2 linked regions of the Pararoseomonas sp. SCSIO 73927 genome follow. The protein of the gene in region 1 interacts with the protein of each later gene in a pairwise test. Links are inferred from orthologs where the notes say so. Each region holds a gene or a part of one and is shown in the gene's direction. Other genes may lie near its edges.

Region 1 (4,775 bases):
TGTGGAGGGGATCCGGCAGGTCTCCGCGCTGGATATCCGCCTGGCGGAGGAGCTGGGCTACCGGATCAAGCTGCTGGGTATCGCCTCCTGCTCCGAGAGCGGGGTGGAGACGCGGGTGCATCCCTGCATGGTGCCGGCCTCCCACCCCGTGGCGACCGTGGACGGCGTGTTCAACGCCGTGGTTGCGGAGGGCGACCATGTCGGGCGCGTGGTGCTGGTGGGGCGCGGCGCCGGGGCGGGGCCGACGGCCTCCGCCGTGGTGTCGGACCTGATCGACATCGCGCGCGGGCGGCACACGCCGGTCTGGGGGGCGGAGTCCTTCTCCGCGACGCCCTCGATCGGGATGGAGCGGCATTCCGGCGCCTACTACCTGCGGCTGATGGTGGTGGACCGTCCCGGCGTGATCGCGGACGTGACGGGCGCGCTGCGCGACGCCGGGATCAGCCTGGAATCCATGCTGCAGCGCGGACGCGCGCCCGGGGAGGCGGTGCCCGTCGTCCTCACCACCCATGACGCGCGCGAGGGCGCGATGCGCGAGGCGATCGCCCGCATCTCCGCCCTCGACGCCGTACTTGAATCTCCTGCCCTTATCCGGATCGAAAGCCCATGAGCTCCACCCGCGCCGCCATCAACCCGGATGCTCCCCTGCAGAGCGACCGCAACCTGGCGCTGGAGCTGGTGCGCGTGACGGAGGCGGCGGCCATCGCCTCCTCCCGCTGGATCGGGCGGGGCGACAAGAACGCGGCGGACGGCGCCGCGGTGGACGCCATGCGCCGCGCCTTCGACAGCGTGGCGATCACCGGGACCGTGGTGATCGGCGAGGGCGAGATGGACGAGGCGCCGATGCTCTACATCGGCGAGAAGGTGGGCGCCGGCGGGCCGGAGGTGGACATCGCGGTGGACCCGCTGGAGGGCACCTCCATCTGCGCGCGCGGGATGCCGAACGCGATCGCGACGCTGGCGGTGGCGGAGAAGGGCGGGTTCCTTCACGCGCCGGACATCTACATGGACAAGATCGCGGTGGGCCCCGGCCTGCCGGACGGGGTGGTGCACATCGACGCCAGCCCGAAGGAGAACCTGCGGAACCTGGCGCAGGCGAAGAAGTCCGCGATCGAGGACCTGGTGGTCTGCACGCTGGACCGCGACCGCCACAAGGACATCATCCGCGCCTGCCGCGAGGCCGGGGCGCGCATCATGCTGATCCCCGACGGCGACGTGGCGGGCGTGGTGGCCTGTTCCCAGCCCGAGGCCGGGGTGGACATCTACCTGGGCTGGGGCGGCGCGCCGGAGGGCGTGCTGGCGGCGGCGGCGCTGCGCTGCATCGGCGGGCAGATGCAGGGGCGGTTGATCTACGAGGACGAGACGCAGCGCGAGCGGGCGAAGTCCATGGGCATCACGGACCCTGACAAGATCTTCACGGTCGAGGAGATGGCGAAGGGGGACGTGATGTTCTCCGCGACCGGCGTCACGTCGGGGGCCATGCTTCGGGGCGTGCGGCGCACGGCAGCCGCCGCGGTGACGCACTCCATCGTCATGCGCAGCAAGACGGGGACGGTGCGCTACGTGGAGGGGCACCACAACTTTATGGTCAAGCCGAACACCTATCTTGCCTGATGGATCGATGACGGACGCGCTCGCCACGGGAGCGCCGGGAGAGGCCGTCCTCGGCGTTTCGCGCAGCGCGACCGGCCGCCGCTGGGTGTGGCGGGAGGGCGATGAGCGCACCGGGCTGGCGATCGCCCAGCGGCTGGAGTTGCCGGAGATCGTGGGGCGGTTGCTGGCGGCCCGCGGGATCGGCGTGGAGGCGGCGGCGGACTTCCTGGAGCCGCGGCTGCGCGCGCTGCTGCCCGACCCATCCTGCATGCGGGACATGGACGCGGCCGCCGCACGCCTCGCCCAGGCGGTGCTGTCCGGAGAGAGGGTCGCGATCTTTGCCGACTACGATGCGGACGGGGCCTGTGCCGGGGCGCTGATGCTGCGCGTGCTGCGAGACCTCGGCGTGCCCGCCACCCACTACGTTCCCGACCGCATCAGGGAGGGCTACGGGCCCAACGCGCCGGCCATCGCGGCGCTGTGCGACGCGGGGGCGCGGCTGATCGTCTGCGTGGATTGCGGGATCGCGGCGCATCAGGCGCTGGAGGCGGCGCGCGGACGGGCGGACGTGGTGGTGCTGGACCACCACAAGGCGGAGGGGCCGGCGCCGGCGATCCTGGCCACGGTGAACCCCAACCGGCTGGACTGCGATTCCGGGCTGCGCGGGCTCTGCGCCGCCGGGGTGTGCTTCATGGCGGCGGTGGCGCTGCACCGGGCCCTGCGGAAGGCCGGCTTCTTCGAGGGGCGGGCCGAGCCTCCGCTGCTCGAGCTGCTGGACCTGGTGGCGACGGCGACCGTGTGCGACGTGATGCCGCTGACCGGGCTGAACCGGGCGCTGGTGGCCCAGGGGCTGCGCGTGATGGCGCGGCGCGGGCGGCCGGGGATCGCGGCGTTGCTGGAGGTGGCGGGGGTGAAGGACGCGCCCACGGCCTACTCCCTCGGCTTCGGGATCGGGCCGCGGCTCAACGCTTCCGGCCGGATCGGGGAGAGCGACCTGGCGCTGCGGCTGCTGGCGGAGGAGGACGCGCTGGAGGCCCGCGCCAAGGCGGAGAGCCTGGATGCGACCAACCGGCGGCGCCAGGAGGTGGAGGCGGGGGTGCTCGCTTCCGCCCTCGCCATGGCGGAGATGCAGGCGTCCGAGGGGCGGCCGGTGCTCCTCATCACCGGGGAGGGGTGGCATCCCGGCGTGGTCGGGATCGTCGCCGGGCGGGTGAAGGAGCGGTTCAACCGGCCGTCCCTCGTCGCGGGGGTGGCGGAGGGGCTGGCCAAGGGTTCGGGCCGTTCGGTGCCCGGGCTGGACCTGGGGGCCGCGATCATCGCGGCGCGGCAGGCCGGGCTGCTGGAGACGGGTGGCGGGCACGCGATGGCGGCCGGCTTTTCCTTCCGGGCGGAGCGGCTGGACGCCGTGCGGGCCTTCCTGGAGGAGCGGCTGGCGCAGGCGGCGGAGCTGCCGGATTCGGTCGCGCTGGTGGTGGAGGGGACGATCTCCGTCGCCGCCGCAGGCACGGCGCTGGCGGAGCAGGTGGCGCGGCTGGCGCCCTTCGGCACAGGGAATGAGGAGCCGCTCTTCGCCGTGCGCCGCGCGCGGGTGGTGCGGGCGGACCGAGTGGGGAAGGAGGGCGGGACCATCCGCCTGTTCCTGGAAGGGGAGGGGGGCGGGCGGCTCAAGGCCGTGTGCTTCCGGGCGAAGGAGGGGCCGCTGGCCGACCTCCTTCTCAAATCTCGCGGGGTGCCGCTGCACCTCTGCGGCGCGCTGCGGGCGGAGAGCTGGAACGGCGAGGTCTCGGCCTGCCTGCACGTGCAGGACGCGGCGCCGGCCTGACCTGCCCCGTCCGGGACGCTCCCGGGTTGTGCGGCGCCGCGGGGGCCCTTAACTGGCCGCGCGAGGTTCCCGGGGCGGCCCGGCGGACCCGCCCCTGCGCGCCCGACAACGCGGAGCTCCCATGCGCCCCTGCCGCTTTCTCCTTCCCTTGCTGCTCCTGGCCGGCTGCGGCAGCGACTACTCCGCCGACACCTACTCGACCCGGGCGGTGCAGCAGGCGAATCCGGTGCAGCAGGGCGTGATCATCGGCGCGCGGGAGGTGCAGATCTCGGCCGACGGCACGGCAGGGGCCGCAGTGGGCGCGGCGGCCGGCGGCATCGTCGGCGGTTCAACGCCGGGCAGCAGCATTACCTCCGCCCTGGCCGGGGTCGGGGGCGGGCTCGTCGGCGGGATTTTCGGCTCGGCGACGGAGCGCGTGATCAACGACAACCGGGCGACCGAGTACATCGTGCGCAGGACCAACGGAGAGCTGGTGAACGTGACCCAGCGGGACGTGCCGCCGTTGCCGGTTGGGCAGAAGGTGCTGGTGATCGCGGGCGCACAGGCGCGGATCGTGCCGGACTACACGGTGCCGGATGCCGCCGCCGCGCCGGCCACGGCGGGGCAGCAGGCGCCGGCGCGGGTGGAGGGGCCGGTGCGCGCCGAGCTGCCGGGGGCCGGCGGGGCTGCCGGCCCGCCGCCGGGCAACCCCGTGCCGCCCGCCGAGGCGCCGACCCGCACGGAGCTTCCCCCGGCCGTGCCCGCGCCTGCGAGCGCGGACGCCCCGCCCTCCCCGCGGGTGCCGCTTGTGCCGCCAGAGGCGCCGCTCGCGCTCTAGGGGTGCTGGACGGGGAGGGCGGGGCGTTGTAGTGACCCGCCGCGCCTGTCCCCTTCGTCTAGAGGCCTAGGACACCGCCCTTTCACGGCGGCGACACGGGTTCGAATCCCGTAGGGGACGCCAAGTACCGTTGATGCTGCTGGGGTTTCTGGTCAGTTCGGGCCAGCACCCCACAATCACCCCACACCTATCTTCGAACATCGGCGGACGATGCGGCTTCCCGCTCGCACTCCGCCCAGTCCACCTCGCCCATGCCGTTGTCCTGGAACCAGGGGTGATTGGCCCAGGTCTCGAAGCCTGCTGGCGGGGGAACATCTTCGTCAGCCAGCTCGGCCGCAGCCGCCAGATCTCGCCGCGAGGCCTCCTCGATGAGGGGGCGCACCGTCGCCATAGGCAGGTGCGCCAGCAAGGCCACGACCAGTTCCGTCTGCACTCCAGCCAGGGATGCCAAAGAGCACGGGCCCGGAAAGTCGTGGGCGTGCCGGATCGTCCCGGTGGTCGGATGGGTCACCCTGTCCGCACCCGACCTGTCACCCTGGGTGA
Region 2 (4,770 bases), 3.1 Mb from region 1 along the record:
ATCTCCTTCTTCGCCCCGTTCATGTCGCGCTCGCCCCGCGCCACCACGGCCTGGACGCGGCGGAACTCGTCCACCGGCATCCCCGCATCGGCGGCGATGGTCAGGATCGCGGATCGGGCGGCCTCGGCCGCCTCGGCGTAGCGGGTGGCCAGCGCCATCCAGCCCTTGCCCTTGCGGTTGGCCAGCCCCGCGATGAAGTCGGGGGAGGAGCCGCTGGCGCGGTACACCGCCAGGAAGTCGTCGCGCTTCACGCCGGCGCTCTCCGCCACGCGGAGCAGCCGGCCCTCGGCGGCGGTAAGCCGCTTGTTGACCTCGCGCATGCGGTCCACGAGCTCGGCGATGCGGTTGGCGTGCAGGTGCAGCCGGCCGACGAGGGCCACCAGCTCTCCGCGCAGGCGGGTATAGTCCGCCGCATCCCCGCGCGAGAGGGAGGCACCCTCGGCATAGGCCGTCATGCGCTGGGCCTGGAGGCCGCGCAGCCCCTCATAGGCCGCCTCGATGGCGGCGAAGGCGGCCAGCGCCTCCGGCTTCACCTGCTGCTCCAACACGGAGGGGGAGACGGTGCCGGAGCTGCCCTCGGCCTCCTCGCCATCGTCCTCGCCGCCGCCGGCGGCGTCCTCCAGCGGTCCCTCGCCGGCGCCCGCGGTCGCCTCGAGGTCGAGCACGTCGCGGAGCAGCATGCGCTCCTCCCGCACGGCGGCGGCCCAGCCGAGGATGGCGTCCAGCACCAGGGGGGCCTCGCACAGCCCCTCGATCATCATGGCCCGCCCGGCCTCGATGCGCTTGGCGATCGCGATCTCGCCCTCACGGGTGAGAAGCATCTTCTCGCCCATGTCGCGCAGGTACATACGCACCGGGTCGGCGTTGATGCCGGTGTCGGCCTTGATGTTGCCGACGGCCTCCTCGTCCTCCTCCGCGGCCGCGCCCGGGCGGCTGGCGGCGGTCTCGCCTTCCTCGGCCTCCTCGGAATCCTCGCCCTCGGCCACCTCGACGCCGAGATAGGCGAGGACGCGCAGCGCGTCCTCGATGCGGTCAGAGGAGATCTGGTCGCTCGGCAGCGCGGCCTCGAGCTCGGCGTGGGTCACGTGGCCGCGGTTCCGGGCAATTTCCGCCAGCTGGCGCAGCGCCTGGCCCTCGGCCTCGGGCAGCGCGGCGAGGAGGGCCTCCTCGCGCTCATCCAGAACCAGTGCGCCCGCGTCCGTCGCCGCCATGCCAATCCCCTCCCGGAAACACCCGCAAAGAACACCCGCGCCCCCGGAGCACCCTGAGGAAGTGCTCTGCGCGGGAAGGCGCCCATCTGGGGCCTTCGCGCCCGAATGCCCAGACCTGTTTTGCGGCTCACCACCATTCCAGCCGCATTGCGGCCCCGCGCACTCTGCATTTGGGGCCGCTACCGGCGGTTGCGCCAGGGTAAATTTGGGGTGGCCGGGCGGTCCCAACAACCGCCCCGCAGGGAAGAAACGGCTGGGATTGGCAAGCCCGCTTCGGAACCTTTAGAGAACAGGCGAAGGGCTGCCATGACCGACCAGATCGTCATCACCGAGAAGACCAGCCAGGCGAAGGACGTGCGGGCCGCGGTGGGCGGCCGCTACGGCGCGATCCTGCCGGCGGAAGGGCATCTCTTCGATCTGGAAGAGCCGGAGGAGGTCTCCCCGGAGTGGAAGCGCTGGTCCCCGGTCCTGCTGCGGCCGGAAGGGCTCTACGCCACCAAGCCCGCCCGGGGCGGCAACAAGGCCTCCAAGCTCCAGGCCATCCGCGCCGCGCTGAAGGGCGCGAAATGCGTCTGGCTCGCCACGGACTGCGATCGGGAGGGCCAGCTCATCGGGCAGGAGATCCTGGAGCATCTGAAGTATCGCGGCCGGGTCATGCGGGTAATCTTCACCGCCCAGGATCCCCAGACCATCCGGGAGGCCTTCGCCCGGGCCAGGCCGAATGCCGAGTACGCCCGCCTCTACGCCGCCGCCGTGGCGCGACGGCAGGCGGACCAGATCTACAACCTCTCCCTCACCCGCACCGCCACCGTCACCCTGGCCCGCGGGGCGCGCACCGTGATCGGCGTGGGCCGGGTGAAGACGCCGACCCTGGCCATCGTGTGCCGGCGGGAGCTGGAGATCCGCAACTTCGTCCCCCAGGCCTATTTCGAGGTGGTGGCCACCGCCGAGGCCGCGGCCGCGGCCGGCCCCTTCCGCATGCGCCACGCGCCGAAGGAACGGATCCTGAAGCGCGAGGACGCGGAGGCGATCGCCGCGGTGGCGGAGAGCTTCGAGGGCCCGATCTCCGTTAAGGTAGAGGACAAGCGCCAGTCCCCGCCCCGGCTGCACGACCTGCCCTCGCTCCAGAAGCTCTGCGGCTCCCGTTTCGGCTGGTCCGCCGCGCGCACGCTGGAGGTGGCGCAGCAGCTCTACGACGGCGAGGGCAAGAAGGTCATCACCTACCCACGCGCCGAGACCCGCTACCTGCCGGAGAGCGCGATCCCCGACGCGCCGCGGATCGTGGCGGGGCTGCGCGCCGGGCGGTCCTTCGCCGAGGTGCCGGTGCCCGATCCGCCTGTGATCCGCCGCGGCGCCGGCGGCGCCTTCCACGACCGGGGCCTGGCCGGGGCCAGCCACCACGCCGTGATCCCCAACGTGAACACGGTGGAGACCCTGCGCGAGGTCTGGCCGCGCCTCTCGATCGACGAGCGCAAGCTGTTCGACGTGATCGCGCGCTCCTACCTCGCCGCCATGATGCCGGATTTCCGCTACCGCCAGACCACGGCGCTGCTGGACGTGCGCGGCCACGCCTTCCGGGCCACCGGGCGCCAGCCGATCGAGATGGGCTGGCGCGCCGCCTTCCCGAACTGGCAGCCGGCCGACGAGAAGGGGGAGGACGCCGCCCTCCTCCCCGCCCTGCGGGACGGGGAGGCGGTGCGCCTGCACGACGCCGCTGTGGAGGACAAGGAGACCCGCCCCCCGCCGCGCTACAACGAGGGCACGCTGATCGAGGCGATGCAGAACGCCTGGCGCTTCGTGGAGGACGAGGCGCTGCAGGAGCGGCTGAAGGAGGCCAAGGGCATCGGCACCCCCGCGACCCGCGCCGAGGTCATCAAGGGCCTCAAGGCGCAGGAGTTCCTGGCGATCGACGGCAAGAACATCGTGCCCACGGAGCGCGGCCTCTCCCTCCACGCCGTGCTGGAGCGCGCGGACCCGGCGCTGGTGGACCCCGGCGTGACGGCGCAGATGGAGCGCCTGCTGGACGAGGTGCTGGTCGGCCAGCAGGAGATGACGGGCGCGATCGACGCCGTCTGCGCCCAGGCCAGCCGGATCATCGGGCGGCTGCAGGAGGGGGCCGGGGCGATCGACCCCGCGCTGCTCGGCCCGGCGGGGGGCGGGGCAAGGAAGGCGCGCGGCGGGAAGCTGCCGCCCACCCCCGCCATGAAGCGCTTCGTGGAGAGCCTGGCCCGGCAGAAGGGGATCGAGCCGCCGAGCGGCTACGCCACCTCCGGCACGATCTGCCGCGCCTTCCTCGACCGGCACACCGGCAAGGCCGCCCCTTCCGACGCCGGCGAACCGGCAGGGACGGAGGAGAAGCCCCGCCCTCCCCGGCGGCGCGCCCCGGCAGGCCGGAAGAAGGCGGCCCCCGCGCAGGACGCGACGCGCCCCAAGAGGCCCCCGAGGCGTTCCCCGGCAAGGCCTGAACCGGCCACCCCCGCCACCGCCGTCGGGGAGGAGGAGACGCCGCTCCGCATCCCCTTCGGGAACAAGGAGGCGGCGCTGCGGCTGGGCGCGCGCTATCGCGCGGGCGGCTGGTACGCGCCGCCCGGCACCGAGCTGAGCGGCTTCCGGGAGCGCGGTTGGCTCTGACCTCCGGGGCCGGCGTTCCCTCCTCCGCGCGGCCGCCCCGGCCCGTCGAACCGGGGCGCGCCGTCATTCGGGCGGGACGGGCCTTGTCCGCCCGGCCGGCTCAGCCCCCGGCCGGAGGGAAGCGCGTGCCGGTCAGCTCCTCCGTGGCCGCCCATAGCCGGGCCGCGAGCGCCGGGTCGCGGGCGGCTGCCGGGACCGTTGCCAGGCCGAGCGGGCCGCTGATCTCGTTCGGCCCCGTCGGCCCGTAATAGGCGCCGCCCCGGGCCTCCGGCGCCGTGGCGGCGTAGAGGGTGGGCAGCGCGCCCTGGGCCGCGGTCTGCATCCGCTCCCGCATGCCCGACCACTGGCGCCCGGCCTCGCTGTCCAGCCCCGGCCCGCGCGCGACGAGTTCCGTCACCGCCACGCCGGGATGGGCCGCCATGCTCTGGACGCCCCAGCCCGCGGCCTCGCTGCGCCTCTGCAGCTCGATCGCGAAGATCAGGCAGGCCAGCTTCGACTGGGCATAGGCCGTGAAGCCGTCATAGGCCCGCGCGGATTGCAGGTCCTCGAGGTCGATCCTGCCGCGGTGGATGGCGATGCTGGAGAGGGTGACGACCCGGGGCGCGCTGCCCCTGCGGAGCAGGGGGAGCAGCCCGGCCGTCAGGACGAAGTGCCCGGCGTAGTTGGTGGCGAACTGCATCTCCATCCCGTCGGCGGAGGTGCCGCGCTCCGGCGGCGCCATGATCGCGGCGTTGTTGATCAGCCCGTCGAGCCGCGGCAGCGCCCCGCCGAGACGGGCGGCCAGCGCACGGACCGAGGCGAGTTCGGCCAGGTCCACCGCCTCGAACCCGAGCTCGGCCCCAGGGACCTCCTGCCGGATCCGGGCGATCGCCTCCTCCCCCCGCTGCGGGTTGCGCGCCGCGATCACCACGCGGGCCCCGGCGGCGGC

The links. The genes of interacting proteins can lie anywhere in the genome.
Region 2: the proteins of recJ (region 1) and VQH23_RS09390 interact in binary tests that used the Escherichia coli proteins (3 or more experiments, as listed by UniProt). The link is inferred for Pararoseomonas sp. SCSIO 73927 from one-to-one orthologs.

Annotation. Positions count from the first base shown.
Region 1 is NZ_CP146232.1:5,048,166-5,052,940, reverse strand. The notes cover bases 1,026-4,018. They hold recJ (single-stranded-DNA-specific exonuclease RecJ), read left to right. Parts: upstream 1,026-1,621; coding sequence 1,622-3,415; downstream 3,416-4,018. Other genes in these bases: VQH23_RS23910 (hypothetical protein), read left to right, coding at 3,564-4,018; glpX (class II fructose-bisphosphatase), read left to right, coding at 1,026-1,614. Also shown: VQH23_RS23925 (homoserine dehydrogenase), read left to right, coding at 1-610; more of glpX, read left to right, coding at 607-1,025; more of VQH23_RS23910, read left to right, coding at 4,019-4,232; VQH23_RS23900 (hypothetical protein), read right to left, coding at 4,420-4,775. UniProt on the Escherichia coli protein: Single-stranded-DNA-specific exonuclease.
Region 2 is NZ_CP146232.1:1,967,622-1,972,391, reverse strand. Bases 1,192-4,179 are described here. They hold VQH23_RS09390 (DNA topoisomerase), read left to right. Parts: upstream 1,192-1,517; coding sequence 1,518-3,842; downstream 3,843-4,179. Other genes in these bases: VQH23_RS09385 (SDR family oxidoreductase), read right to left, coding at 3,943-4,179; rpoD (RNA polymerase sigma factor RpoD), read right to left, coding at 1,192-1,211. Outside these bases: more of rpoD, read right to left, coding at 1-1,191; more of VQH23_RS09385, read right to left, coding at 4,180-4,770.